Regions from separate parts of the Streptacidiphilus sp. MAP12-16 genome, predicted to be linked through region 1. Evidence: riboswitches for the same ligand, from Rfam matches in the RefSeq annotation. Region 1 holds a riboswitch; the other holds the start of a gene.
The links. Region 1 has a riboswitch for magnesium ahead of ABIA33_RS32030 (magnesium transporter MgtE N-terminal domain-containing protein). Riboswitches for the same ligand answer to the same signal wherever they lie in the genome.

Region 1 (3,399 bases):
CGGTGTTGGCGAGCAGCAGGCAGAAGACCGCGAGCGCGGTCAGGCGGAGGCTGAACTGCTCGCGGATCAGCGCCCCCAGGCCCTTTCCGGTGTAGGCGCCGAGACGGACCGCCATCTCCTGGACCATGACCAGCGCGACGGTGACCAGGACCATGAAGAAGAGCGTGCCGTAGACGAACTGGGAGCCCGCCGAGGCGTAGGTGGCGATGCCGGCGGCGTCGTTGCCCGCGTTCGCGGCCACCAGCCCCGGGCCGGCGATCGCCACCACCGCGGCCACGCGGGCCAGTCCGCGCCGGCCGGCACTCTTCCCGGCGCTCCCGCTCGGGCCCGGCTCGTCGGGAGCCAACCCGGCGCGAGGGGAGGTGTCCAGGTCGCGGGTCACTGCAGGAACCTCCGGAAATGGCGGCGCCCGCGTTCGGGCATCAGGCTGTCCAGGACGTCGTCGGCCAGCATCCGGCCCACGGGACGTTCGTTCGCGTCGACCACCAGCAGCGAGGAGGCACGCGAGGCGACCAGGTGATCGGCCGCCTCGTCGATCCGGGTGTCCGGGCCGACCACGACCTGCGTTCCGAACTGGGCCAGCCAGTCCACGATCTCCCCCAGGGTCGAGGTCTCCTCGGCCACGGCGAGATGGAACAGGGGTATGTCCGCGAGCAGCCGGCCGCCCGGGTCGACGACGGCCACCGCGTCGATCTCCGTGCGGTGCTCGGCCTGCTCCGCGAGCAGGCCGCGGACCTCGGCGATCGTGTGTTCGCGCCGGGCGGTGACCAGTCGGGTCGTCATGGCGCCGCCCGCGGTGCCCTCGCGGTGCGACAGCAGCACGCGCAGGCCCGTGGCCTGGGCCGGCGGCATCCGCTCCAGCAGGGTCTCGCGTTCCCCGGTCTCCAGGTCGCGCAGCGCGTCGACGGCCTCGTCGGGTTCCATCTCCTCCATCATCTGCGCGGCGTAGGTGGGGCCGGCCTCGCGCAGCAGGTTCTCCAGTTCCTTGGGTTCCATCTCCTCCAAGGCGTCGGCCGCATGACCGGGCTCCAGCCAGGCCAGCAGCTGCTGGCGCTCGGAGCGGCCGAGGTCCTCCAGCACGTCGGCCAGATCCGCGGGCCGCAACTGGTGCAGTGAGGAGCGCGATCCGCGCAGGTGGACCTGGGCGGGTCCGTCGGTGGCGTGTTCGGCGAAGGGGGCCACCGCCTGCCAGTCCAGCACGCGTTCGGGGGTCGGCCTCACCTGCCAGCGCCGCGGTCCCAACCGCCGCAGGAGCGTGGGCAGCGAGACGTCGACGCCCACCAGAACGATCCGGTCCGCGAGCGGTGCCAGGTACAGATCGGCGGCGCGAGTGACCTGGACGCCGTCCACGTCGACCAGTTGGTGGTCGAGCACGTCCCGGGCGAGCAGCACCTCGCCGGGGCGGCGCTCGTACTCGCGCAGGTCCATCCGCGCCGTACGCAGCCGCACCTGCCCGGCCGCTACCTGCTCGATGGTGTCGGCGAGCAGGAACGCGCGTCGACGGCCGACCCGGACCACCAGTCCGGTCAACGGCGGGTACGGGTCGGCGCCATAGAGCCGGGCGACGATGTCGACGACGCGTCCGACGTCCTCTCCGGCCTGGTTGGTGACCGGGCCGCCGACCAGGCCGGCCACGGACACCAGGGAACCGCGCACCGCCTTGGAGGCGATGGCGCGGCGCGCGAGTTGGACTCGGCGGTCACGCAGACGCGCGGATGTACTCATGAGCAGAGTATTGGCAGTCAAAGTGAACACCCCCTGACCCCGCCATGGCGGGGCGTCGCGCAGCATGTCTCCGCGCGGACTCCAGGCGCCTCGCACCGTGGCCGCGCGGGAGCGCGGTCGGTGCGAGGTCGGTCAGGTCAGTGCGGGAGTGGCTGCTTCGTGGCGCGAAGAGACAGACGAGAACAACGGATGGTGGGGCCGACTATGGCCCGGACTACTGTCCATCTCGCCTCCTCCGCCGTCAGGAGCGCCCCGCGCTCAGGCACCATGGCCAAGGGGATCCCGGCCGCATGCCAGGCTCACCCCTACTCGTCAGAGCTTTGGCACTCCACGGCGTAGTCCCCTGCAAGGGAAGCCACTTGGGGTCACCCCTTAGGTCGGGGAGACCTGTCCTGATCCGGAGCGTCTCTCGACGGGTGGGATCAGTGGCCTGTGTCCGTGAAGACGCCTCACCGAACGAGGTGCCTTGATTCAACGGAGCGAACCTTACGCCCCAGCCGTGCACCCGCGCCAACCCGGATGGCGCAAAAGTCCGTCCCGCCCGACCCGGCCCCCGCCGTGCAGGCGTGGCCGCTGCAGGAGCGGGGTGCGACGATGGAGGCGACCCGTGAGCGTGACCCTGCGGGACGATGCGGGACGGCTGACATCACTCGAAGGACGTCTTTGCCATGACACAGAACGCCATCGATGACGAGCCCCGAACCAAGCACTGGACTCTACGGCTCGATCTGTTCGAAGAGGGCGACCTCACGAAGGTGCACGCCGTCCTCGACACCGGCGACAGCATCCTGGAGAGCCGCACCGAGGCACGGAGAAGCCCGCGCGACACTCCCGTGCCCGAGATCGGCGACGAGTTCGCGGCCGGCCGGGCACTGGTCGACCTGGGCCACCGGTTGCTGCGCGCCGGGACGATCGACTCCTCGGCCGAGGAACGCACTCCGCACACCTGACGCCATCCGCGGAGGCGCCACAGAACAGCTCAACACGCCCTCCGCGCAGGAGATGTGACGAGACCGGCCCGCCAAGGACGGCGCAGTCCGCGCGCGGAGCCCCTGGCGCTTGGTCAGGAGGCGCCCGCCGGCCCGTGAGCCGGGGCTGCCGTCAGGCCGACTCGTCCGGCGTCTTGGTGACCGGAACCGACGCGTCATCAGCTGGGGCCGGCCGGCCCTGGGCCGGGGCGTTCGAGGCGAGGCGGTGTTGAAGGCGTTCACCCTCGATGTCAGGGTCGGGCACGTACTTCGTGAACCACTGCGGGTGGTACCAGAGCTTGGCACGCACCATCGCCATGACGGCGGGCACGAGCGTGAGCCGGACCACGAAGGCGTCCAGGAACACGCCCACCGCGAAGCCGAAGCCGATGGCCTTGATGATCGGGTCGTTGGTGAACATGAACGCCACGAAGATCGCGAACATGATCAGCGCGGCCGCGGTCACGACCCGTGCCGCCAGGCCGGTGCCGCGCTCGACGGCGCCTCGCGCCTCCCCGGTCTTGGTGAAGTCCTCCTTGATCCGCGAGACGACGAAAACCTCGTAGTCGCTGGAGAGACCGAAGATGATGGCGAGCAGGATGATCGGCAGGAAGCTGATCGTCTCTGTGGGGGTGATGCCGAACAGGTGCCTGCCCCAGCCCCACTGGAACATCGCGACCGTCGCACCGAGCGCCGCACTCACCGA
Region 2 (3,399 bases), on a different contig from region 1:
GGTGAAGGCGTTGGTCTTAGGGCCGTTGACCCACGGGCCCAGTACCTGCTTGTCGTTGCACAGCAGCAACAGGAACACCGAGGCGGACGGCAGCAGGACCCCGGCGAGGGTCTGCACGCCCTCGGTGAGCAGACCCAGCGGGGAGCCGGGGATCAGGACGATCGCGGCGGCCAGACCGACCAGGGCGGCATAGACGGCATAGAAGCCCTTCGCGCCGCCGACCCCCCGGTGCAGCGAGTGCTTGAGGCCGAAGACGTCGCCGATCGCGTAGGCGGTCGAGAGTGAGACGGCGAACGCGCCGATGATGGAGGCGTCGAGCAGCGCGATGGCGAACAACACCCCGACCAGCCTGCCGGCGTGGGCCTCCAGTCCATGGGCGATGCCGGCCGTGTCGGTGAAGTTCCCAGCTCCGGAGGTGCCCGCGAAGGCGGCTGCGGTCAGGCCCATCAGCGCGGCGCCGCCGATGACGACGATGGCGATGCCGATGGCCAGGTCGGCCTTCTCGTACTTCATGAAGCGCGGGGTGATCCGCTTGTCGATGACGTAGGACTGCTGGAAGAACAGCTGCCAGGGGGCGACGGTGGTGCCGACGATGCCGATGATCAGCAGCATCACCGTGGACAGCTGCCCCGGGCCGCCGGGCAGGCCGGGGAGGGCGAAGTCGTGGGCCATCTGCGACGCTGCCGGGTGGACCATGAAGTAGATCGGGACCAGGAGCAGCGAGCCCAGGCACAGTGCGACCGCGATGCGCTCGAAACGGCGGAAGGAGCCGGTGAAAGCGGAGGCGATGATGATCGCGGCGGCGACGACCACCGACCCGGCCTTGGGCAGACCGAGGTAGCCGGTGGCGAGGGTGATGCCGATGAACTCGGTGACCAGGGTCAGGGCGTTGAGCAGGAACAGGTCGATCACGGAGAACGCGCCCCAGAATGCGCCGAAGCGCTCCAGGATCAGCCGGGCATGGCCCACGCCGGTGACCGCGCCGAGGCGCAGCACCATCTCCTGGTTCACGTAGAGCACAGGGACCAGCAGCAGCAGGGTCCACAGCAGGTGGGTGCCGTAGTTCTGTCCGGCCTGGCCGTAGGTGGCGAACGCGCCTGCGTCGTTGTCGCCGACCATGACGATCAACCCGGGGCCGACGATCGCCAGCAGGGTCTTGAGCTTCGCGGACAGGCCCCGGCGCGGGGCGTGGTCGTCGAGCCGGATGGTGCCGAACGCGCCGTGGATGTCACCGACGTGCGCGTCGTCGAGCACGGCGGCGCGGTTCGCGGGGTTGACGGTGGTGGTCATGGCGGATCCCTCCCTGGCCCCTGTGGGGGGCGGGTTGGAGGGCATGCAGCATCCGTCCGCCCTGCGACCGAAGGGCGCAGGAAAGGACACGCTCAAGGGCGTGTTCGGGCAGGTGGTTACCGCATGCCGAAAGAAGGCGAGGACAGGCAGGTGCGGGGCCGTTCGTGGCCCGGACTATCACAGTCCATGTCTCGCCTCCCTACGGTCGGGGCGCGATGGTGCGCCCAAGCGGCAGAGGGAACGCCGGGTCGTGATCCCGGCACACCCCAACTCGTCAGAGCTTTGGCACTCCACGGCGTAGCGCGAGCCCCCCGAAGGGTCCGCATGCGCAGCCACTTGGCCTCAACCCTTAGGTCGGGAAGAGGTGTCCTGATCCGGAGCGTCTCTCGACGGGTGGGATCAGTGGCCTGTGTCCATGGAGACGCCTCACCGAACGAGGTGTCTGTTGAATAACCGTTCACATGATGGTCCAGTACGGACGAGCCTGTCAAACAGCTTTCGGGCGGCTCGGCAACAGACGGACTGTGCAGCTGAGTTCAGCCTCACCTGCGGTGGCGGCGGGCCTCTCGGTACTCGCGCAGCAGCAGTGAGCCGACCGCGGGTGGGGAGGGGCGCGCGGATCCGCGCAGCAGGGCGGCGCCCTTCGTGGTGGCCGCTCGAGCGGTGAGTTCGTCGAGCGCGATCAAGGTCCGGAGGATCGGGCGGTTCGCGGGCGGGGTGAGCTCCGGCAGACTCCGGCCGGTCCGGAGGCTGTGACGGGCCTGTTCGAGCAGTTCCTGGAGCAGGGCGCGGGTCGCGGGCGTGTCGTGGCCGTGCTCCAGGTCGGCACGGGTGACGCCGTGGCGTTCCAACGTCTCCTTGGGGACGGTCAGCCGACCTTCCTGCAGGTCTTCCGCGAGGTCGTTGACGAAGTCCAGACGCTGGCTGCCGTCCACGAAGGTGCGGCATGCCTCGCGGTAGCCGGCCTGGTCGCCGGCGGGGGCCAGCAGGCAGGCGACGACCATCAGCCCGGGCAGGGAGTAGCCGTCGATGTAACTCTGGTAGTCCTTCTCGGTGGTGAAGCCGGCGAAGTCCAGATCGGTGGCGGCGGCGGCCAGGAACTCGTCGATGTGGGCGCGCAACTGCGGGTACGCGCGGGCGGTGTGCGAAAGCGCCCGGATCGTCGGGTGACCGACGGCGCTGCCGGCGAGGCCCTCGCGCACTTCGGTCGCCCACTCCTGGTAGGCGTCGAGGCGTTCGGCGCGCGGCCCGCTGTCCAGCAAGGTGTCCGTATGGTGCATGAACGCGGTGGCGGCCATGACATGCGGCACCAGAGGCCTGGGCAGAAGCAGCAGCGCCGCGACGCAGGCTTCGCGTTTGTACCGGGCGACCAGCGACCGCTGCAGGCCGTAGTCCGCACGCAACCCCGGATCGTCAATTCCCGCTGCGTCGAGCGCGCGGCTCCATGTGCTCATCGACATCCCCCTCCGGCAGCCGTGTTGGCTGCGCCCACCCGCATCGGTTGATCCGTTACCTTGCGCGATTCCGACATAAGCATCCTTGTGCGGCAGCCCTGAGCAATTCCTCCTGGCGCATGTCTGTTCCCCTACGGAACAATCACGCTGTTCAGGGCGTCGAGACCCAGTACATCAGCTGGTCTCCGCCTTACCACTCTTCCCCCGGGGGGAAAGAATGCGCGCAAAGCGCATGTCGGGGCTCGGCGCCTTCGCCATCACGGCGGGGCTCGTTCTGCCCACCGCAGCCGCTCCGACGCCGGTGTCCGCTTCCGGCTCCACGATCTATGTCAACGTCCGCGCGTCAAACTGCTCCGACACCGCAACTGCCGCGGGAACGCAGGACGTTCCGTACTGCACCATCCAGCCAGCCGTGAATGTGGCACAGCCTGGCCAGACCGTTCTCGTCGCGCCCGGCTTCTACCGCGGTGAGGTGGACGTCACCCACTCCGGAACGTCGACCGAGCCGATCACCATTGCCGGTGACAACGGCGAGGCCCACGGCCCCGCCAACAGCGCGACGCTGGTGAACCGGCTCGGTGCGCACGCCTTCGTCGTCAAGGGCGTTCACGATGTCGCCATTCAGGGCTTCAACCTGCAGACCAGAGACAGCGCG

Region 2: linked by a shared signal. The riboswitch ahead of ABIA33_RS18190 (NRAMP family divalent metal transporter) and the one ahead of ABIA33_RS32030 (magnesium transporter MgtE N-terminal domain-containing protein) in region 1 are both predicted to bind magnesium.

The regions. Positions count from the first base shown of each region.
Region 1 covers NZ_JBGCBY010000033.1:15,489-18,887, forward strand. Annotated here, with positions in the region: gene ABIA33_RS32025 (NRAMP family divalent metal transporter) at 1-382, opposite strand, end outside; gene ABIA33_RS32030 (magnesium transporter MgtE N-terminal domain-containing protein) at 379-1,725, opposite strand; M-box (ykoK) riboswitch at 2,022-2,193, opposite strand; gene ABIA33_RS32035 (dsRBD fold-containing protein) at 2,394-2,675, shown strand; gene ABIA33_RS32040 (MMPL family transporter) at 2,827-3,399, opposite strand, start outside.
Region 2 covers NZ_JBGCBY010000012.1:143,377-146,775, forward strand. Annotated here, with positions in the region: gene ABIA33_RS18190 (NRAMP family divalent metal transporter) at 1-1,290, opposite strand, end outside; M-box (ykoK) riboswitch at 1,549-1,735, opposite strand; gene ABIA33_RS18195 (phytoene/squalene synthase family protein) at 1,833-2,744, opposite strand; gene ABIA33_RS18200 (PKD domain-containing protein) at 2,962-3,399, shown strand, end outside.